Regions from separate parts of the Streptomyces sp. NPDC001480 genome, predicted to be linked through region 2. Evidence: riboswitches for the same ligand, from Rfam matches in the RefSeq annotation. Region 2 holds a riboswitch; each other region holds the start of a gene.
The links. Region 2 has a riboswitch for cobalamin ahead of ACFY01_RS29925 (CbtB-domain containing protein). Riboswitches for the same ligand answer to the same signal wherever they lie in the genome.
Positions count from the first base shown of each region.

Region 1 (7,343 bases), on a different contig from region 2:
CCCCGGCGCGTCGGGCGGCTAAGCGAGCCACACGGTGGTGTCGGGCGGCAGTACCCCGCCGCCCGGCAAGGGCACGCTGCTCAGCAGCACCTCCCCGGGCGGCAGCGGTACCGGCCCGTCGCCGAGGTTGGTGACGCACCGCCAGCCGTCCGAGCGGGCGAACTGGAGGACGCCGGCGGGTGCGTCCGGCGCCCAGGTCAGCGACTCGCCCTCCAGGAGCTTGCGGCGCAGCCGCAGGGCCCTGCGGTAGAGCTCCAGGGTGGAGCCCTCGACGCCGTCCTGGGCCTGGACCGCGTACGCGGCGAAGACCGGCGGCTGGGGCAGCCAGGCGCCGGCCGCGCCGAAGCCGTACGACGGGCCGCCGGTCGTCCACGGCAGCGGCACCCGGCAGCCGTCGCGGCCCTTGCGGACGTGGCCGCTCTGTTCCCAGATCGGGTCCTGGAGGACCTTGGTGGGCAGACCGGCCACCTCGGGCAGGCCGAGTTCCTCACCCTGGTAGACGTACGCGGATCCCGGCAGGGCCAGCATCAGCAGGGTCGCCGCCCGGGCCCGGCGCAGGCCCGCCGCCTCGTCGATCGCGGGTGCCCGGCCGCCGGAGAGCAGCCAGGCGTCGTGGTCCGTGCCGGGCGGGAGCGTCAGGCGCGAGGTGTGGCGTACGACGTCGTGGTTGGACAGGACCCAGGTGGCGGAGGCCCCTGCCGTACGGGCCGTGCGCAGCGAGCCGGTGATGACGCGGCGCAGCTCGTCCGCGTCCCAACCGGCTTGCAGGTACTCGAAGTTGAACGCCTGGCCCAGTTCGTCCGGGCGGGCGTAGAGGGCGCGGCGGGCGTCCGGGACCCAGGCCTCGGCGACCGCCGTGCGGGGCGGGGTGTAGGAGTCGAAGATCTTGCGCCAGTCGCGGTAGATCTCGTGGACCTCGTCCCGGTCCCAGTAGGGGTGGCTGCCGGGGGGTACGTGTTCCAGGGCCTCCTCGCCGGTCGGGCCGAGGTCGCCGACGTCCCGGAGCGGTTCGGTGAGGTCCTTGGCCAGGCCGTGGGCGACGTCGATCCGGAAGCCGTCGACGCCCCGGTCGGACCAGAAGCGCAGGGTGGTGCGGAAGTCGGCCCGCACCTCCTCGTTGTCCCAGTTGAGGTCGGGCTGCTCGGAGGCGAACAGATGGAGGTACCACTGGCCGTCGGGGACCCGCTGCCAGGCGCTGCCGCCGAACACCGACTGCCAGTCGGTGGGCGGGAGTTCGCCGCGCTCGCCGCGCCCGGCGCGGAAGACGTAGCGGTCGCGGGCGGCGGAGCCGGGACCGGCCCGCAGCGCCTCCTGGAACCAGGGGTGCCGGTGCGAGGTGTGGTTGGGGACGATGTCGACGACGACCTTCAGGCCCAGCAGGTGGGCCTCGGCGACCATGGCGTCGAAGTCGTCCAGTGCGCCGAGGCGGGGGTCGACGTCCCGGTGGTCGGCGATGTCGTAGCCGCCGTCGGCGAGTTCGGACGGGTAGAAGGGGCTCAGCCACAGGGCGTCGACGCCGAGCGCGGCCACGTGGTGCAGGCGCTCGGCGATGCCCCGGACGTCGCCGAGCCCGTCGCCGTCGGCGTCGGCGAAGCTGCGGGGATAGACCTGGTAGACGACGGCCTGGCGCCACCAGTCGGGGTTCCTGGACGAGAGGTCGTTCACAGTGGCTCCCTTGGGAAGGACGACAGGGAAAGCCTGTCCACATTGCCGGGAAAGCGAACCTTCACACTCTGCGGAATAGATCATTCCCAGTGTGGCGAAGTTGTGATGACTTCCCGAACTCCCCTTGTTCCGGCGCAGGTTGACAGGGTTCAGCCGGTCGACCCACCATGTGCACACGCTGTGGCGCATGTGACCAATGGGCCCGGTGTCCTCGACCTGCTTCTGCCTGCCGCGTGCCGCCTCACGCTGCCTGAAGCACTCTCAGAACTCCTGATGGGATACACATGTCCATAGCGATCCGTGCCACCACGCGCCGCCTGCTGGGGACGGGCGTCGCGACGCTCGCCCTCTGCGCGGCCTCCGTCGCCGCCGCCTCCGCCGCTCTGGCCGACGACGCGCCCGGCGGCGACGGCTGGAAGTCCGGCGGCACCTACAAGCCGGGCACGGGCGCGGGCACGGAGACCGGTACCGACCGCTGCCAGTTCTCGCTCGACGGCACCAGCTTCTTCGACTCGGTGAAGGTCGACGACCAGAACCTCAGGCCCACCGGCGACGGCAAGGTCCACATCAAGGTCCGCACCGCCGGTGACGCCTCGACCTGCACCGCCTCGCTGGCCTCCTACCTCGCCCACGGTGCCTCCTTCAACACCTCCGGCGAGCAGGTCTTCGTCGACTTCGACTCGGTGACCGTCAAGCCGGGCCAGACCGACTCCCTCGACATCGCGGTGCCCGACGCGGGCTGCTTCGCGCAGCTCGACCTGTACCGGGGCGCGGTGAAGTTCGACGGCAAGCTCCACGCCAAGGACGGCTTCGAGCACGGCGACCTGCCCAAGGGCCCGGACCACCCGGTGATCAAGGACAAGCTGATCGCGGCCTGGAACGGCGGCACGAAGGAGTGCACCTCCACCGAGTCCGCCACGCCGACCCCCACCACGCCGGCCTCCGCCCCGGCCCAGCCGACGGCCCCGACCCCGAGCGCCTCGGAGTCGAAGTCCACCGCCACCCCGACCCCGTCCGCCTCTGAGTCGACCTCGACCCCGACCCCGGCCCCGACCCCCGACGGTGGCGGCGGCGACCTCGCCGAGACCGGTGGCGGCAGCGGCTCCGGCATCATCGCCGGAGGCGCGGCGGTGCTCCTCGCCGGCGGCGCCGCCATCGTCGTAGCAACCCGCCGCAAGCGAACCGCACGCGGCTGACCCCGCCCCGGGAGGGCCGGGTCCGGTCAGCCTCCGTCGGCCGCGCAGTGCCCGAGCAGGTCCTGGACCTCCGTGTCCACCACCCGGTACCTGACCACGCGGCCCTCCTTCTCCCCCTCCACGACCCCCGCGGCCCGCAGCAGCCTGAGCGCCTGCGACACCGCGGGGTCGTTCATTCCCGTCGCGATCGCCAGGTCGGACACGGCGAGCGGGCCGGTGCGGTGCAGGGCGAGCAGCAGCGCGAGGCGCTTGGCGTCGGCGAGCAGGGCGAAGCGGTCGGCCCAGGCGCGCACATGGCCGGGTTCGCCGATCGCGGCGATGGCGTCGCACACCCGGTGACCGTCGATGGTGCGACGGTCCGCGCGGTCGGCAGGCACGAGATGCATACCGCCATGTTCGCAGGCACCGTTCTGTGATCTTCGATACCTGCGCAGGTGCGCAGCTATGCAGACGACCGCCCGCGCACCTACGGTGGGCGGGCCGTGGTGTTCGGGAAGTCGATGCGATGTCGACGCGGCCCTCGCCACTGTGATCGGGGAGTTCCCGTCCCGTCCGGCACCCGCCGGGCCACTGGTCGTACGACCGGGAAGGCAGGGACGGCGGACGCATGACCCGTAAGCCAGGAGACCGGCCACGGCAGCTCACGAAGTGATCCACGAGGTGCTGGAGCGTGAACCGGATGACCCTGCCGGAAAATTCCTTCAAGTGGCGGCGCGAGGACACGGTCAGGACGGCGGGGCTGCTGACGGTGATCGTCGCCCTGCACGTCGTCGCCTTCGGGATCCTCTTCCTGCTCGTGGTCCCCGAGCACTACAAGGTCGGCTCCAAGGCCTTCGGTATCGGCCTCGGCGTCACCGCCTACACCCTGGGCATGCGGCACGCGTTCGACGCCGACCACATCGCCGCGATCGACAACACCACCCGCAAGCTGATGGCCGACGGCAAGCGGCCGGTGTCGGTGGGCTTCTGGTTCGCGCTCGGGCACTCCAGCGTGGTCGTCGTCCTCGCGGCGCTGATCGCGGGCGGCACCCAGCTCGCCGGCAAGGTGATGAACGAGGGCTCGCGCACCCACCAGGTCCTCGGCTTCATGGGTACGACGATCTCCGGCACGTTCCTCTACCTCATCGCCGCCCTCAACCTGGTCGCCCTGACAGGCATCCTGCGCGTGTTCAGGGCGATGCGGGCAGGCACGTACGACGAGGCGGAACTCGAGGCCCACCTCGACTCCCGCGGTTTCATGAACCGCGTCCTCGGCCGCCTGACGAAGTCCGTCTCCCGCCCCGGCCAGATGTTCCCCCTGGGCTTCCTCTTCGGCCTCGGCTTCGACACCGCCACCGAGGTCACGCTGATGGTGATGGCCGGCTCGGGCGCGGCGGCCGGCCTGCCCTGGTACGCGATCCTCTGCCTGCCCCTGCTGTTCGCGGCCGGGATGAGCCTGTTCGACACCCTCGACGGCACGTTCATGAACTTCGCCTACCAGTGGGCGTTCTCGAACCCGGTGCGCAAGGTCTTCTACAACCTCACCATCACCGGGCTGTCCATCGCCGTCGCCTTCTTCATCGGCACCATCGAGCTGGTCGGCGTCCTGCACGACAAGCTCGACCTCCGCGACGGTCTGACCGGCTGGATCGCGGGCCTCGACCTGGACAACGTCGGCTACACCATCGTCGTCCTGTTCGTAGTGGTGTGGGCGGCGGCCCTGACCTACTGGAAGGTGGCCAGGGTGGAGGAACGCTGGACGGCACCGGCACCGGCACCGGCACCGGCCGGCACCGACCAGGTGTGCTGACCGGACAGGCCCTCCAGGGTCCGTCGCCGGTCACACGTACGCGGCCAGCCCCTCGGACAGCAGCGTGAAGGCGTGTTCGGCGTCGGCGACCGCCTCCGGGTAACGGTCGTCGGCGGACCGGCCGCCGGCCACCGCCTGGAAGTTGTCCATGGACAGCAGCCGCTGCGCACCCACCATCTGACCGGCCGCCAGGCGCGCGGTCAGCGCGGGGACCTCGGCGGTGTCCCGCAGCGCCTCCGCGAGCGCGCGTTCCGCGCCCTCGTCGAAGCGGACCATCCTCGTGCGCAGCGCCGGGGTCCGAAGGATCATCCGGGTCAGCGCCAGGATCTGCGGCACGTCGTTGAGGCCGGTGATCGGGTCGCGGTCGCGCAGGCCCGCCATGAAGTGGTCGCGGAGGGCCGACAGCGGCCCGACGGCCGGCGGCCGGGCGCGCACCACGCGGGCGGCCTCGGTCTCGTGGTCGGCGAGGCGGTGGATGACGAGCTCCTCCTTGGTGGGGAAGTAGGCGAACACCGTCCGCTTCGACACCTCGGCGGCCTCCGCCACCTGCGCCACCGACACCTGGTCGAACCCGTGCTCGAGGAAGAGCGCGATGGCCGCGTCGGAGATAGCGGCATGGGTCCGAGCGCGTTTGCGTTCACGCAGCCCTGTCATGCCGCCACCGTACCAAAAATCTGCACCCGGATTTTTCTCGCACCAAGATGTTTCTTGCACTCGAATATTTCTTGCACTGGGTATAGCTTTGCACTCGGTCGAGTCCAAGGAGGAGCGATGACCGACGTGATCGTGGCGGGCGCCGGACCCACCGGGCTGACGCTGGCCTGCGAACTGGCGCTGGCGGGCGTGCAGACGCTGGTGGTCGAACGCCTGCCGCAGCGGGTCGAGCAGATCAAGGGCGGGGCGGTCCAGCCGCGCACCCAGGAACTGCTGGAGCTGCGCGGCCTGCTGGACCCGATGCGGGCCAGGGCGACGGCACGCGAGCCGGTGGGCGGGCACTTCGCGCTGCTGCCCGTGCCGCTGGACTGCACGGTGTGGGACACCGCGCACCCCTACCCGCTGTCGATCCCGCAGTGGGAGGTCGAGGAGGTGCTGGAACAGCGGGCCACGGAGCTGGGGGTCAAGGTGCTGCGCGACACCCCGTTGACGGCCGTGGAGCAGTCCGAGGACGGCGTGGTCGTGACCGCGGGCGACCGGCGGATCGAGGCCCGCTGCCTGGTGGCCTGCGACGGCGGGCACAGCACGGTCAGGAAGCTGCTCGGCGTGCCCTTCTCGGGCAGGCCCGGGACGTACACGGCGGTCCTGGCCGACGTGCGGCTGTCGTCCGTGTCCGACCTCGTGCCGAAGACCCAGGGGCACATCAGCACACTCACGCGCGAGGCCGGCGACCGCTGGGTGATGCTGGTGCCGGTCGGCGGCGACCGCTACCGGTTCACCGGCGGGACGGTGGGCGAGGAGGACCTGCCCAGGGACAGGCCGGTGACCTTCGAGGAGATCGCCGAGTCGCTGCGCGTGGTGTACGGCGAGGAGACCGTCCTGGCCACCGTGGACAACGCCTCGCGGTTCGGCGACGCGACCCGGCAGGTCGACCACTACCGGGTGGGCAACGTGTTCTTCGCCGGTGACGCCGCGCACATCCACCCGCCCTTCGGCGGGCAGGGCCTGAACCTCGGCGTGCAGGACGCCTTCAACCTGGGCTGGAAGCTGGCCGCCGTACTGCGCGGCCGGGCCGAGGCGGACCTGTTGGACACCTACCACGCCGAGCGGCACCCGGCCGGGGCCTGGGTCCTGCACATCACCCAGGCACAGCGGGTCTTCGCCGCCCCCCGCCCCGGCGCGGACGCCATCGAGCTGCGCCAGGTCTTCACCGACCTGATGCGCCTGCCCGAGGCCAACCGGCACCTGGCCGGGCTGATGTCGGGGCTGTCGCACTCGTACGACGTGCCCGGCGGCCACCCGCTCGCCGGGCACCGGGTCGCCGGTCTCGACCCGTCGCTGTTCCGGTCCGGCAGGCCCGTCCTGCTCGACCTGGCCGGCCTCCTCCCGCCCCACCTCGACGCCGTCCGCGCCGAACCGGTGGCCGGACTGCCCGGGGCGGTGCTGGTCCGCCCCGACGGCTACGCGGCCTGGGCGGCGGACACGGCCCCCGACCTGGACACCCTCGTCAGCGACCCGTGCTGGCCCCTCCTGGCCTAGTCCCTCCTGGCCCAGTCCCTTTCGCCCTACCGCTCGACCGTCTCCAGGTACAGCTTCACGAACCGGTCGACGTCCACGTCCAACGCCACGTCCACCAGGGCCTGTTCGCGGACGCCCTCGTGAATCTCCGACTCGCCCGGCCGGGGCCGGCGGTCGACGATCGTCTGGCCCCGGCCCGGACCGGGGGCGAGGGAGACCTCGACGGGCAGCAGGCGGGTGGTGATGCCCTCCGGGTCGGCGACCGCGCAGACCGCGCCCGCGTCGCCGAGGCCGCCCGCCGCCTCGGCCTCGGCGGGACCGCCCTGCGTGGTCGGCCGGTGGGCGAGCAGCTCCCCGGCCAGCCGGGCACCGGGCTCGGCACTCGCCCGCAGCCGCCGCACCTCGACGCCGGGGACGACGACCCGCTGGAAGACGTCCAGCCCGTACATGGTGATCGGCACCCCCGCGGTGAGCAGGACCGCCGCCGCCTCCGGATCGTGCCAGACGTTGAACTCGGCGAC
Region 1 is NZ_JBIAVX010000008.1:327,337-334,679, forward strand. Features, by position in the region: gene ACFY01_RS21910 (DUF4142 domain-containing protein) at 1-22, shown strand, start outside; gene ACFY01_RS21915 (glycoside hydrolase family 13 protein) at 19-1,665, opposite strand; gene ACFY01_RS21920 (LAETG motif-containing sortase-dependent surface protein) at 1,950-2,861, shown strand; gene ACFY01_RS21925 (ArsR/SmtB family transcription factor) at 2,888-3,247, opposite strand; cobalamin riboswitch at 3,328-3,512, shown strand; gene ACFY01_RS21930 (HoxN/HupN/NixA family nickel/cobalt transporter) at 3,541-4,650, shown strand; gene ACFY01_RS21935 (TetR family transcriptional regulator) at 4,681-5,304, opposite strand; gene ACFY01_RS21940 (FAD-dependent oxidoreductase) at 5,422-6,843, shown strand; gene ACFY01_RS21945 (nucleoside hydrolase) at 6,870-7,343, opposite strand, start outside.
Region 1: linked by a shared signal. The riboswitch ahead of ACFY01_RS21930 (HoxN/HupN/NixA family nickel/cobalt transporter) and the one ahead of ACFY01_RS29925 (CbtB-domain containing protein) in region 2 are both predicted to bind cobalamin.

Region 2 (7,343 bases):
TCGGCTACGAGCCCGACGCGGTGACGCTCACCGACGACGGGCGCCTGCTGGTGACGCTCGGCCGCGCCAACGCGGTCGCCGTCTACCGCTACACCTCCCCGCAGCAGCCGGCCCGTTACGTCGGCCTGCTCCCCACGGACTACTTCCCCGCGGAGATCGCCACCGTGGGCAAGGAGGTGGTCGTCTCCAACACCCGTGGTGTCGACGCCCGCCGCCCCACCACCAACGCCGGGCACGGCACCCACGACACGACCTCCAGCCTGACGCAGTTCACGCTGCCGGACGACAGCGTCATCAGGTATCGGACGGCCAAGGTCTTCAAGCAGAACGGCTGGACCCCCGGCTCGGTCAAGTCGGCCAAGGGCAAGAGCCACGCGAAGCCGCTGCCTGTTCCGGCACGGCTCGGCGACCCCTCGACGATCAAGCACGTCTTCCTGCTCGTCAAGGAGAACCGGACCTACGACCAGGTCTTCGGTGACATTCCGAACGGCAACGGCGACTCGTCGGTCACGCAGTTCGGCGAGAACGTGACGCCGAACCAGCACGCTCTGGCCGAGCAGTTCGGACTGTACGACAACTTCTACGACGTCGGCACGAACTCCGCCGAGGGCCACAACTGGCTGATGCAGTCCGACAACCCGGAGTACACCGAGTCCTCGGCCGGTGAGTACACCCGCAGTTACGACACCGAGGACGACGTTCTCGGCCACCAGAGGACCGGCTTCATCTGGAGCGGTGCGCAGGCGGCCGGCAAGTCGGTTAAGGACTACGGTGAGTTCCAGTCGATCGAGAGCAAGCCGGCGGACGCGACCTGGCAGAACCTGTACTGCGACGCCAAGAACATGGAGGCGACCGGGCAGCCGACCCGGTACCCCATTCAGACGGGCTCGGCGATCCCGTCGCTGAACAAGGTGTCCGTGCCCGGCTTCCCGATGTTCGACCTCAGCGTCCCGGACATCTACAAGGAACAGATCTGGAAGCAGGACTTCGAGAAGAACGGTCCGGCGAACCTGAACATGTTCTGGTTCTCCAACGACCACACCGGTGGTCCGGCGAGCCCGGCCGCCGAGGTCGCGGACAACGACCTCGCGGTCGGCAAGATGGTCGACACCATCACGCACAGCAAGTACTGGAAGGACTCGGCGATCTTCGTCGTCGAGGACGACTCCCAGGCCGGCCTCGACCACGTCGACGGCCACCGTGCCCCGGTCCAGGTCATCAGCCCCTATGCCCAGCACGGCACCGTCGACAGCCACTACTACTCGCAGATCACGATGATCCGCACCATCGAGCAGATCCTCGGGATCCACCCGATGAACCAGATGGACAGCGCGGCCACCCCGATGTTCGGGGCGTTCACCCCGAAGCCGAACTACACGCCGTTCACGGCGCAGCCCAACCGGACCTCGCTGACCCTCGGTCTGAGCACCCAGCCCTCCTGCGGCTCGGACGATCCCGCACCGCAGGACGCAAAGGCGGCGCCCGCGCCGACGTCCGTGACGGTGCCGGCGGCCGAGCGGAAGGTCGCGGCGCAGTGGAAGACCTGGGAGTCGCACCAGCGACTGACCGGGACCAAGGCGGTGCCGGACTTCGCGAACCCGGAGCAGATGAACCGCCTCACGTGGTACGAGACGCACAACTGGACCAAGCCGTACCCCGGCGACAGCAAGATCTACGCGCCGAACGACGTGCCCGGCGCCTACCTCCCCTCGCCGGAGTCCGACGGCTGACCTGACCCGCCCCCTGAATTGCCCCTGGTCGGCGTCACCGCCGGCCAGGGGCATCTTCGGTCCCGGGCTGCTCAGTCGGCCGTCCGCAGCAGCAGCTTGCCCGTGGAGGTGCGGCCGCCCATCAGCCGGTGGGCCTCGGCCGCGTCCGACAGCGGGAACTCGGCGGTGACCGGGAGGGTCACGGTGCCGTCGACGACCGTACGGAAGGCGCGTTCGGCGAGCGAGCGCAGCGCCTCGGGCGCCGTCCGGGCGAGGGCGAGGATGGAGAAGCCGGCGACGGAACGGCCCAGCGGGTAGAGCTCGGGCTGCCCGACGTGCCACGGCTCGGCTCCGCTCGCGTTGCCGAAGGACACCAGGCGTCCGAAGACGGCCAGGGCGTCTAGCCCGCTGCGCAGGGTGTCGCCGCCCACGGGGTCGAGTACCAGGTCGACGCCCCGGCCGGCGGTGGCGCGGCGGACGTCGTCGAGGAAGGTGTCGTCGGTGAACACGTCGTCATAGCCGTGCTTGAGAGCGTGCCCGGCCTTGGCGGAGGACGAGACCACGCCGTACACGGCGCCCGCGCCCGCCGCCCGGGCCAGCTGCCCGGCCGCCGTGCCGATGCCTCCCGCCGCGCCGTGGATCAGCACGCTCTCTCCGGCGCGCAGCCGCCCGACCTCATGGAGCAGGGCGTGCGCGGTCGGCAGTACGGTGGGCAGCGCGGCCGCGGTCCGCAGGTCCAGGCCCTCGGGGAGCGGGAAGACCGTGGCGGTCTCGGCGACCACGACCTCCGCGTAGGCGCCGCCGTTGACGAGTGCGACGACTTCCTGCCCCGGACGCAGCCCTGTCACGCCGTCACCGACGGCCCGGACTCGTCCCGAGACCTCGAGGCCGGGCCGGAAGGGCAGGGATTCGACCCGGTACCCCTCGGCGCGTGCCTTGAGGTCGGCGAAGTTCACGCCGACATGGGCGGCGTCGATGGTCACCTGGCCCGGCCCCGGCTCGGGAACGTCGGCCTGGACGACCTTCAGCACCTCGGGGCCGCCGTACTCCTGGAACTCCACTGCGCGCATAGCGGAACGCACCCTCCGACGATGTTCAACGAAAAGCGAACACTGGCACCGTACGACGTTCGTCGAACACTGGGCAAGCGGCATTGAACCTCCTCGCTGTGTGCGACGTATGAGTCACCGCGGGTGGCGCGGGGTCGCCCGACCGAGAGGAAGGGCCGAACAATTTCCTTATTATCGAGCCGTGCCGTCAGCATCGAGTCCGACGACGCGGCCCTGGTGCGGCAGGCGGACGGGACGGGCGGCACCCACGGCGGCACCCGCGGCGGCGGCCATGTGCCGGGCCTGGACGGGCTGCGCGGTCTGGCGGCACTGTATGTGGTTCTCTTCCACTGCTGGCTGCTCGCCTTTCCCGGCTTTCCGAAAAACTCGGGGCCGCCCTGGCTGGGCTGGCTGATGTACGGACGCCTCGCCGTTGTCTTCTTCCTCGTACTGTCCGGATTTTCGCTGGCCATCTCCCCGGCGCGCGGTGGTTGGCGGCAGGGCGGGGTCCTCCGGTTCTTACGGCGCCGAGCCTGGCGAATCCTTCCGCCGTACTGGGCCGCACTCGCGTTGAGCGTGGTGATCGGTTACTTCGTGGTGCCCGCGTCGCATCATGGGCCGCCGAACATCAGAACGGTTCTCGTGTACGGCCTCGTCGCCCAGGATGTCCTCACGGCTCGCACGCCGAACGGTGCGTTCTGGTCGATCGCCGTGGAGGCGCAGCTCTACCTCGTCTTCCCGCTGCTGCTCCTTGTCCGGAGACGGCTGGGGGCGGTACTCCTGGTCGGGGGTGTGACGCTGCTGGTCGTCCTGCGCGGGCTGTTGGCCGACAACGCGTTGCCGGACGAAGGTGACAACTGGCTGACCCCGAATCTCGCGCCCGTGTTCGTCGCCGGTCTGGTCGGCGCGGGAATCATCGTCGCGGGAGAGAAGGTCCGACGCATGCCCTGGCACTGGCTCGCCGCTCTGGCCGCCGTGCCGGTGATACTGCTCATCGCCGTCCAAGGATCGGCCTGGACGACAAAGCACTACTTCTGGATGGATCTCGCCGTCGCACCGGCCATGACGATGTTTCTGGCGGCGATCGCCACCGGGCGGCCGGCATGCGTGATGCGACTGCTGGCCATGCGGTCCATGCGTAGCCTCGGTGACTTCTCGTACAGCCTTTACCTCATTCATCTGCCGATCGTCATGGTCGTCGTCCGGAAGATCGCCCCGCAGTACGTGTCGGCCGGACTGCCCACGTTCTGTTTCACGTTGGTCCTGGGGCTGCCCGCTTCGGTGCTGTCGGCTCGGCTGTTCGCGCGGCTCTTCGAGCTTCCCTTCAAACGAAACCGGTCCTGGAAGTCCATGCTCTCGCCGGCACGTTCACGCTGACCCACCGGGCCCCATGCGGTCTTGGCCGTGTCCGCGTCACTGCGGTACGGTCTGTCCGATATTGACGACGGCGAGACGGAAGCCGGTGGGAATCCGGCACGGTCGCGCCACTGTGTGCCAGACGCCCTCCGGGGCGTCCGGCGAGTCAGACCCGTGGCCGTCGTCCTGTGCACCACCGAGATGGGACGCGAACTCCCAGAGGAGGCACTGCCATGGCGCAGTCCGTCGCCCAGCCGACAGCCACCACTCCCGCCATCCCCGCCAAGCTGCCGCTGAAGGCGATAGCCCCCTGGGCGGTCTTCTTCGGCATCCTGATGCTGGTCCTGCTGTACTTCGTCGGCGCCGAGCAGGGCGCCACCTCCGTGCTCAACGGCACGGACGTCCACGAGTGGGTGCACGACGCCCGCCACCTGCTCGGCTTCCCCTGCCACTGACGCGAGGGACGCCGCACGCCCATGAATTCCGCAACGGTAAGAAATCTCCTCGTGCGGGGCATGCTCGCCGGCCTGGCCGCCGGCGTGCTCGCCCTGGTCGTCGCCTACCTCCTCGGTGAGCCGAATGTCGACAAGGCGATCAGTTTCGAGGACGCCCACTCCCACGAACACGAGATGGAGGTCGTCTCCCGCTCCCTCCAGTCCACCGCCGGCCTCGCCACCGGCGTCCTGGTCTACGGGGTCGCCTTCGGCGGCATCGCCGCGCTCGCGTACTGCTTCGCGCTGGGCCGGATCGGCCGCTTCAGCCCACGGGCGACGGCTCTGCTGCTGTCCGGCTGCGCCCTGCTCGCCGTGTACGTCGTCCCGTTCCTGAAGTACCCGGCCAACCCGCCGTCCGTCGGTGAGCCCGACACCATCGGCAAGCGGACCACCCTGTACTTCCTGATGATGCTGCTCAGCATCCTTCTCGCGATCGGAGCCACCCTCCTGGGCAAACGCCTGGCGCCCGCTCTGGGCACCTGGTGGGCGACGGTGGCCGCGGTGGCCGCGTTCGTCGTCGTGATCGGACTGGCGTACGCGTTCCTGCCGGTCGTCAACGAGGTGCCGAAGGACTTCCCGGCCACCCTGCTGTGGCGGTTCCGCCTGTCGGCCCTGGCCGTCCAGACCGTCCTGTGGGGCGGATTCGGCCTGCTCTTCGGCGAGTTGGCCGAGCGGCAGCTCAATCCCGAACCCGCGGCGGCCCGGTCCGGGCGGACGGCTCCCACCCCGAACTGAACGCTTCCGGGACACGGGAGGGAGGGTCTCAGCGCGCCGAGACGGTGGCCGACGCGGCCAGCGGCTGCCCGAGCCGCAGATTCCACCGTCCGGCCCGCCCACTGAGCTCCGTGGCCGTCAGCGGCGGTACGTCCAGCCGCCAGAAGGCGGACGCGGGCAGGCCCAGTACGTGAACGGCCGCGGCCCGTACGACTTCCGGCTCGACCACGGCGAGCGTACGGCCGTCCGTGTCCTGCGCGGTGTCCAGCCAGTGCCCGACCCGCTCGCACACGTCCCGCACCGACTCCCCGCCGTGTCCTGCCCAGCCGGGATCGGCGAGCCAGTGGCCCACTGCCTCCGGCTCGGCCGCCGCCACCTCGTCAAGGGTGCGGCCTCGCCAGCGGCCCACGTCCAGACCGCGCAACTCCGGCGTCTCCACGACGTCCAGGCCGAGCGCCGCCGCCGTCTCCCGGCAGCGCGCACCCGGGGACGTGGCCACCCGGGCCGGCGAGGGCAACGACCCGGCCGCCGAGCGGGCGCGGGCCGCCCCGGCGTCGTCCACCGAATCGCCGTCGTAGAAGCGGGCCTGGCGCAGCGACGGGCTCGTCGCGGCCGAGACGAAGGTGACGCGGCTGGTCACGTGGCTGCTCCTCCTGCGGTCGGCATGGGACGCGGATCGCCTGCCTCGGTCGCGAACATAACAGGCAGGTGTTCTACCGCGCGCCGGCGGCGTGACGAGGAGGCCGCCGACGATGGTGCGGACGGGGGTTCAGGTCGCGCAGGACGTCGGCGGGGCAGTGGGCGGGGCCCTGGTCCCAGACGGTGAGGTCGGCGAAGCGACCGGGGGTGAGGGTGCCGCGCAGGTCCTCCTCGCCCGTCAGCCGGGCGACGTTGACGGTGTGCAGGGCGAGGGACTCTTCGTAGGTGATGGCGTGCTCGGGGCCCCGGACGCCGATGACGGTCTGCCGGGTGGTCATGCCCCAGACGGAACGCATGGCGCCGAACTGGCCGACGGGGAAGCCGGATCCGGTGCTGACCTGCGTGCCCAGGTCGAGCCAGCCCCGGGCCGGGAAGAGCCGGGCCACGCGTTCCGGGCCTCAGAAGCCCTCTTCCACCTCGGCGCTGTCGTGCAGCAGTGGCTGCCGGATGGTGACGGGGATGCCCAGGGCCACGGCACGGGCGCGCTGTTCGGGGCCGGCCAGGCCGCCGTGCTCCATCACCAGCGTCCCGGCGGGCAGGCCCGGGTTGCGCCGGAGGACACGCTCGTAGACGTCCAGCAGGACACGGACCGCGCGGACGGCCTCGGCCAGCGCGTCGGGCAGGTCCTCCACCTGGGCCGCGCTGGTCATACCGAGCGCCGAGACGAGGACACGGACCGGTGCTCAGCGCGCCGGCCTCGCGGGCGGCCAGCATCGCCGCGTAGTCGTCGAGGGAGTACCGCGCAGTCGCGCACGGTGCCGATGCCGGTGGCGGCGTACTGGCTGCTGGCCAGACGCAGTCCGGCGATGCGCTGGGCCCGGTCGGGGGCGGGGAACAGGCGCTCCACCAGGCCCAGGGCGTTGTCGATCAGCCTGCCGTCGAGCTTGCCGTCGGCGTCGCGGCCGATGACACCGCCCGGCGGTACGGGGGGCTCGGGAGTGGTCCTGGCCCGCTGCCGGATCAGGTCCAGGAACTCGGGGATGGTGCGGGCCTGGTGCACCGGAACGTCGTGCGCGCCGAGCGCCGCGTGGATCAGGCGGGTGTGGGTCTGGGAAAGGGCCGTGATGCGGTCACCGCGCACGGCCAGTACCCGCTGCGGGGCCTGGCCGGGCAACAGTGTGTGCACCGCGTCGGCCCGGATCACAAGATCGGCTCCGTGATCAGAAAGTACGCCATGCCCGGCCTGTTCCGTGCCGATCATGCGCCAATCCGCCGACGCGGCGGGCCGTCGGATCGTGCCCTCGTCCTCGTCATACGGAAGCCACGACCTGGCCGGACATGACCTCGGGAGGGTTGGGGAGCAGCGGCGCGAGGTTGTCCCG
Region 2 is NZ_JBIAVX010000012.1:334,929-342,271, forward strand. Features, by position in the region: gene ACFY01_RS29910 (alkaline phosphatase family protein) at 1-1,730, shown strand, start outside; gene ACFY01_RS29915 (zinc-binding alcohol dehydrogenase family protein) at 1,802-2,779, opposite strand; gene ACFY01_RS29920 (acyltransferase family protein) at 2,996-4,135, shown strand; cobalamin riboswitch at 4,167-4,311, shown strand; gene ACFY01_RS29925 (CbtB-domain containing protein) at 4,348-4,569, shown strand; gene ACFY01_RS29930 (CbtA family protein) at 4,591-5,343, shown strand; gene ACFY01_RS29935 (histidine phosphatase family protein) at 5,372-5,962, opposite strand; gene ACFY01_RS29940 (amidohydrolase family protein) at 6,036-6,407, opposite strand; gene ACFY01_RS29945 (hypothetical protein) at 6,420-6,671, opposite strand; gene ACFY01_RS29950 (hypothetical protein) at 6,668-7,165, opposite strand; gene ACFY01_RS29955 (hypothetical protein) at 7,272-7,343, opposite strand, start outside.

Region 3 (7,343 bases), on a different contig from region 2:
TCGACCGGCACGCGGAGGGGCTGGACATCCTGGTCAACAACGCGGGGATCGGCGGCGCCCCGCCCATCGAGGAGATCGACGAGGCGACCTACGACCAGGTCTTCGCGGTGAACGTGAGGGCGCCGTTCTTCATCGTCCGGCACGGCCTGGAGCGGCTGCGCGACGGCGGCCGGATCATCAACATCTCGTCCGGCCTCGCCCGGACCGCCGTTTTTCCCCACCAGATCGCCTACGCGATGACCAAGGCCGCCCTGGACGTCTTCTCCCGGGACCTGTCCAAGGTGCTGGGCCGCCGGGGCGTCACCGTCAATTCGGTGGCCCCGGGAATCATCGACACCGACAACACCGCCGAGCTGCTGCACGGCACCGAGGGCGGCTGGGCGCGGGCGGCGGAGATATCGGCACTGGGCAGGGTGGGCGAGACGGCCGACGTCGCGGACGTGGTGGCCTTCCTCGCCTCCGACGCCGGGCGCTGGGTCACCGGGAGCTGGGTGGATGCCACAGGGGGCTCGCTGACGTAGCCGGGGTGCGCGCGGTACCATTCTTTCGATTGGTCTAAACCACACTGACCGGTAACCACACAGATCGGCAGGCCCCAGCGTGGAAGTTGTCATCGTTCCGGACGCCGAGTCGGGCGGCGAACTCATCGCCGAGGCCATGGCACAGCTGTTGCGACGCAAGCCCGGGGCCCTGCTGGGCGTGGCCACCGGCTCGACCCCGCTGCCCATCTACCGGGCCCTGGCGGCCAAGGTGCGGGCCGGGGCCGTGGACGCCGCGCAGGCGCGAATAGCGCAGCTCGACGAGTACGTGGGACTGCCCGCCGAGCACCCCGAGTCCTACCGGTCCGTGCTCCGCCGGGAGGTGCTGGAACCGCTCGGGATCGCGATGGACGCGTTCATGGGCCCGGACGGAACCGCCGAGGACGTGCAGGGCGCGTCCGAGGCGTACGACCGGGCGCTCGCCGAGGCCGGGGGCGTGGACCTCCAGTTGCTCGGGATCGGCACCGACGGGCACATCGGATTCAACGAGCCCTGCTCCTCGCTCTCCTCGCGCACACGTATCAAGACGCTCACCGAGCAGACCCGCATCGACAACGCCCGCTTCTTCGAGGGCGACATCGAGCAGGTGCCGCACCACGTCATCACCCAGGGCATCGGCACCATCCTGGAGGCCCGCCACCTGGTGCTGCTCGCCACCGGCGAGGGCAAGGCGGACGCGGTGGCGGCGACGGTCGAGGGGCCGGTCGCGGCCGTCTGCCCGGCCTCGGCGCTCCAGCTGCACCCCCACGCCACGGTGGTCGTCGACGACGCCGCGGCGTCGAAGCTCAAGCTCGCGGACTACTTCCGGCACACCTATGCCCACAAGCCGGACTGGCAGGGCATCTGAGGCCGGCATGGTCGGCTTGAGGTAGGTACAAGGTGCGGCAACCACGGCTTTGGACTAGACCAAGCAGGATCACAACGGTATACAGAGGAGATCACGGAGCGTGCGGGTGGGGACCCGACGCGCTGAGCCGTGCCACGATGTGAGCCGTGGCCGATGGGCATGTCGGTCGCTTGGGCACCCGGAGCCGGGAAGGCAGAGCATGAGCACCGACGTCAGCAGTGCGGAGAACGAGAGTGGCGCCACCGTCCGTACCGCGCGCGTGCCCAAGTACTACCGCCTGAAGAAGCACCTGCTCGACATGACGGAGACCCAGGCGCCGGGCACCCCCGTCCCGCCCGAGCGCACGCTGGCCGCCGAGTTCGACACCTCGCGCACCACCGTCCGCCAGGCCCTTCAGGAGCTGGTCGTCGAGGGCCGGCTGGAGCGCATCCAGGGCAAGGGCACCTTCGTCGCCAAGCCGAAGGTCTCGCAGGCGCTGCAACTCACCAGCTACACCGAGGACATGCGCGCCCAGGGTCTGGAGCCGACCTCGCAGCTGCTGGACGTCGGCTACATCACCGCCGACGAGCGGCTCGCCGAGCTGCTCGACATCACGGCCGGCGGCAGGGTGCTGCGCATCGAGCGGCTGCGCATGGCCAACGGCGAGCCGATGGCCATCGAGACCACGCACCTGTCGGCCAAGCGCTTCCCGGCGCTGCGCCGCAGCCTCGTGAAGTACACCTCGCTGTACACCGCGCTCGCCGAGGTCTACGACATCCACCTCGCCGAGGCCGAGGAGACCATCGAGACCTCGCTGGCCACCCCGCGCGAGGCGGGTCTGCTCGGTACGGACGTGGGCCTGCCGATGCTGATGCTGTCCCGGCACTCCCTGGACCGCGAGGGCAAGCCGGTGGAGTGGGTGCGCTCGGTGTACCGGGGGGACCGCTACAAGTTCGTGGCGAGACTCAAGCGACCGCAGGATTAGCCGAGTCGGCATCTTCACGCCACAACCCCGAAATCGACATACCGATATGCGGATGAGGTCTTCCGCCGGCGTGACACTGTCGCCTAGATTGCCTGCGCATTACACAGGTGATCAGTGAGGGGACGGAGCTGTGGCATGTCCGAAACGCCTGAAGTGAAACCACCGGTGGTGACGCCGGTCCGGGTGATCATCGGCCTGTGTCTCGTCGCGCCCTTCGTGGCGATGCTGTGGGTCGGCTCCTACGCGAAGGCGGACCCCGCGTTCATCGGCATCCCGTTCTTCTACTGGTACCAGATGCTGTGGGTGCTGATCTCCACCGCGCTGACCATGACCGCCTACCAGTTGTGGCGCCGTGACCAGCGGTCCCGCCACACCGCGAAGGGGGGTGCGGCGGAATGAAGGACGGCGTGAACGGCGTCGCGCTCGGCGTCTTCATCTTCTTCTTCCTGGCCGTCACGGCCATGGGCTTCCTCGCCGCGCGCTGGCGCAAGGCCGACAACGAGCACAGCCTCGACGAATGGGGCCTGGGCGGCCGGTCGTTCGGCACCTGGATCACGTGGTTCCTGCTCGGCGGCGACCTGTACACGGCCTACACCTTCGTGGCGGTGCCGGCGGCGATCTACGCGGCGGGCGCGGCGGGCTTCTTCGCGGTGCCGTACACCATCCTCGTCTACCCGCTGATCTTCACGTTCCTGCCCCGCCTGTGGTCGGTCTCGCACAAGCACGGCTATGTGACGACCTCGGACTTCGTGCGCGGCCGGTTCGGCTCCAAGGGCCTGTCGCTGGCGGTGGCGCTGACCGGCATCCTGGCGACGATGCCGTACATCGCGCTCCAACTGGTCGGCATCCAGGCCGTGCTGGACGTGATGGGCGTCGGCGGCGGCGAGAACACCAACTGGTTCGTGAAGGACCTGCCGCTGCTGATCGCCTTCGGCGTGCTGGCCGCGTACACGTACTCGTCGGGCCTGCGGGCGCCCGCGCTGATCGCGTTCGTCAAGGACGCGCTGATCTACATCGTCATCGCCGTCGCGATCATCTACATCCCGATCAAGCTGGGCGGGTTCGACGACGTCTTCGCCAAGGCGGGCCACGCGTTCAGCCAGGTCAACCCGGCGACCGGGAAGCCGCGCGGCGCGCTCGTGCCGGCGGAGGCGGGCCAGTGGACGTACGCCACGCTGGCGTTGGGCTCGGCGCTGGCGCTGTTCATGTACCCGCACTCGATCACCGCGACCCTGTCCTCGCGCAGCCGTGAGGTGATCCGCCGCAACACCACGATCCTGCCGCTGTACTCCCTGATGCTGGGCCTGCTGGCGCTGCTGGGCTTCATGGCGATCGCGGCCGGGGTGAAGGTCACCAACGGTCAGCTGGCGATCCCGCAGCTGTTCGAGGACATGTTCCCGGACTGGTTCGCGGGCGTGGCCTTCGCGGCGATCGGCATCGGCGCGCTGGTGCCGGCGGCGATCATGTCGATCGCGGCGGCCAACCTCTTCACCCGCAACATCTACAAGGACTTCATCAAGCCGGACGCCACGCCGAAGGAGGAGACCCGGGTCTCCAAGATCGTGTCGCTGCTGGTGAAGGTGGGCGCGCTGGTCTTCGTCCTGACCATGGACAAGACGGTCGCCATCAACTTCCAGCTGCTCGGCGGCATCTGGATCCTCCAGACCTTCCCGGCGCTGGTCGGCGGCCTGTTCACCCGCTGGTTCCACCGCTGGGCCCTGCTGGCCGGCTGGGCGGTCGGCATGGTGTACGGCACGTTCGCCGCGTACGGGGTGGCCTCGCCGACGCAAGCACACTTCGGCGGCTCGGCGAAGGAGATCCCCGGTATCGGTGAGATCGGCTACATCGGCCTCACGGCGTTCGTCCTGAACGTCGTGGTGACGGTGGTCCTGACCTTCGTCCTGAAGGCGGCGAAGGCCCCCGAGGGCGTCGACGAGACCAAGCCGGAGGACTACACGGCGGACGCGGGCGACCCCGGCGTCGAGGTGGAACTGCCCCCGGCGACGGCCGGAGCCTCCCACTAGAGGAGGCCCCAGCAGGCAGGGCTGCGGCGGGCCGTCGGGAAATCCGGCGGCCCGCCGTCTGGTGCGTGGGGCACACTGCGGGCCATGGACATCCAGATCCGTGAAGTGGAACCCGACGAGTACGCGGCTCTCGGCGAACTGACCGCCCGCGCCTACCTCGACGACGGCCTCCTCGACTTCGGGGAGAGCGACTGGTACCTCGGTGAGCTCAGAGACGTGGCCAAGCGAGCGGCGGCCGCCGACGTGCTGGTCGCGGTGGCGGACGGAAACGTACTCGGCGGGGTCACTTTCGTACCCTCCGGCGGGCCCATGGCCGACATCGCCGGACCGGGAGAGGCCGAGATACGGATGCTCGCGGTCGCTCGGGCGGCGCGCGGCCGGGGTGCCGGCGAGGCCCTCGTCCGTGCCTGCGTGGACCGTGCGCGGGCCGCGGAGGGGTGTGTACGGGTCGTCCTGTCGACCCAGCGCACCATGCGCGCCGCCCATCGCATCTACGAACGACTCGGCTTCGTCCGCAGCCCCGGGCGGGACTGGAACCCGATCCCGGACCTCGACGACATCACTCTCCTCACCTACGAGCTGACGCTCTGAAACCGCCCCGACACAACATCTGGGGGTGGCGTGACGGGCGAGCACAAGATGTATGCTCATGCTCGTTGTCGCCGCAGGGGAATCCGGTGCGAATCCGGAACTGTCCCGCAACGGTGTACTTGTGCATGTCTGTGCACAGGAGTCAGTCCGAGGACCTGCCGACAGCGCGCCCCGGCCGTCCGGCCCGGGTGCCTTGACGTCCGGGCCTCGTGGAGTGGGCCGGTGGACGCGACGCCGTGCGCGCTCGTGTGCTGCCCCCTGCCCTCCGCCAGGCCCCCTGCCGAGCGAGGGAGTGCCCCACGTGACCATCGCGCCAGCCGACCCGGCTTCAGCCATCCCGGCGACCGAGGCGACCCCGGTGGAGTCCGACGGTCCCGGTACCGCGCTGTTGCGGACCCTGACCGAGCTGACCGCCGACCTGCCCGACGCCGACCCCGGCCGGGTGGCCGCCGCCGCGTTGCGCGGCCGGTCCGCCCGCGCCGACGAGGCGGAACTGCGCGAACTGGCCACGGAGGCGGCCGCCGGCCTGATCTCCGAGGACCCGGCCTACTCCAGGCTGGCCGCCCGGCTGCTGACCATCAGCATCGCCGCGGAGGCCGCCTCCCAGGGCGTCACCTCGTTCACCGGGTCCGTGGCCGTCGGCCACCGCGAGGGCCTCATCGCCGACCGCACCGCCGACTTCGTACGGCTGCACGCGGCCCGCCTGGACGCGCTGATCGACACCGGCGCCGACGACCGCTTCGGCTACTTCGGCCTGCGCACCCTGCACAGCCGCTACCTCCTGCGGCACCCCCTCACCCGCAAGGTCGTCGAGACGCCCCAGCACTTCCTGCTGCGGGTGGCGAGCGGCCTCGCCGAGGACGACACAGCCCGCTCGGTCGACGAAGTGGCCGCGCTCTACGGCCTGATGAGCCGCCTCGACTACCTGCCCTCCTCCCCCACCCTGTTCAACTCCGGCACCCGGCACCCCCAGATGTCGTCCTGCTACCTCCTCGACTCCCCCAAGGACGAGCTGGACTCCATCTACGACCGCTACCACCAGGTCGCCCGGCTCTCCAAGCACGCCGGCGGCATCGGTCTGTCGTACAGCCGGATCCGTTCGCGCGGCTCCCTCATCCGCGGCACCAACGGGCACTCCAACGGCATCGTGCCGTTCCTCAAGACCCTCGACGCGTCCGTGGCGGCCGTGAACCAGGGCGGCCGGCGCAAGGGTGCCGCCGCGGTCTACCTGGAGACCTGGCACTCCGACATCGAGGAGTTCCTGGAGCTGCGCGACAACACCGGCGAGGACGCCCGCCGTACGCACAACCTCAATCTCGCGCACTGGATCCCGGACGAGTTCATGCGCCGCGTGAACGCCGACGAGCAGTGGTCCCTGTTCTCCCCGGCCGACGTGCCCGAGCTGGTCGACCTGTGGGGCGAGGAGTTCGACGCGGCGTACCGCAAGGCCGAGGCCGAGGGGCTCGCGAAGAAGACCATCCCGGCCCGTGACCTGTACGGCCGTATGATGCGCACCCTCGCGCAGACCGGCAACGGCTGGATGACCTTCAAGGACGCCGCCAACCGCACCGCGAACCAGACGGCCGAGCCGGGTCACGTCGTGCACTCCTCGAACCTGTGCACGGAGATCCTGGAGGTCACGGACGACGGGGAGACCGCGGTCTGCAACCTGGGTTCGGTCAACCTCGGCGCCTTCGTCGACACCGCGACCGGCGACATCGACTGGGAGCGGCTGGACGACACCGTCCGTACCGCCGTCACCTTCCTCGACCGCGTCGTCGACATCAACTTCTACCCGACCGAGCAGGCCGGCCGCTCCAACGCCAAGTGGCGTCCGGTGGGCCTCGGCGCGATGGGTCTCCAGGACGTCTTCTTCAAGCTGCGGCTGCCCTTCGACTCGCCGGAGGCGAAGGCGCTGTCCACGCGTATCGCCGAGCGCGTCATGCTCGCCGCGTACGAGGCCTCCGCCGACCTCGCCGAGCGCAACGGCCCGCTGCCGGCCTGGGAGAAGACGCGTACGGCCCGGGGCGTGCTGCACCCCGACCACTACGGCGTCGGGTTCACCTGGCCGGAGCGCTGGGCGGCGCTGCGCGAGCGCGTCGCGACGACCGGCATGCGCAACTCGCTGCTGCTGGCCATCGCCCCCACCGCCACCATCGCCTCGATCGCCGGCGTCTACGAGTGCATCGAGCCGCAGGTGTCCAACCTGTTCAAGCGCGAGACGCTGTCCGGCGAGTTCCTCCAGGTCAACTCGTACCTGGTGAAGGACCTCAAGGAGCTCGGCGTCTGGGACGCCCGCACCCGTGAGGCGCTGCGCGACGCGAACGGCTCGGTGCAGGACTTCGCCTGGATCCCGGCCGACGTACGGGCGCTGTACC
Region 3 is NZ_JBIAVX010000011.1:154,665-162,007, reverse strand. Features, by position in the region: gene ACFY01_RS27365 (SDR family oxidoreductase) at 1-521, shown strand, start outside; gene nagB (glucosamine-6-phosphate deaminase) at 601-1,386, shown strand; gene ACFY01_RS27355 (GntR family transcriptional regulator) at 1,586-2,350, shown strand; gene ACFY01_RS27350 (DUF3311 domain-containing protein) at 2,486-2,749, shown strand; gene mctP (monocarboxylate uptake permease MctP) at 2,746-4,374, shown strand; gene ACFY01_RS27340 (GNAT family N-acetyltransferase) at 4,459-4,965, shown strand; cobalamin riboswitch at 5,011-5,143, shown strand; gene ACFY01_RS27335 (ribonucleoside-diphosphate reductase subunit alpha) at 5,267-7,343, shown strand, end outside.
Region 3: linked by a shared signal. The riboswitch ahead of ACFY01_RS27335 (ribonucleoside-diphosphate reductase subunit alpha) and the one ahead of ACFY01_RS29925 (CbtB-domain containing protein) in region 2 are both predicted to bind cobalamin.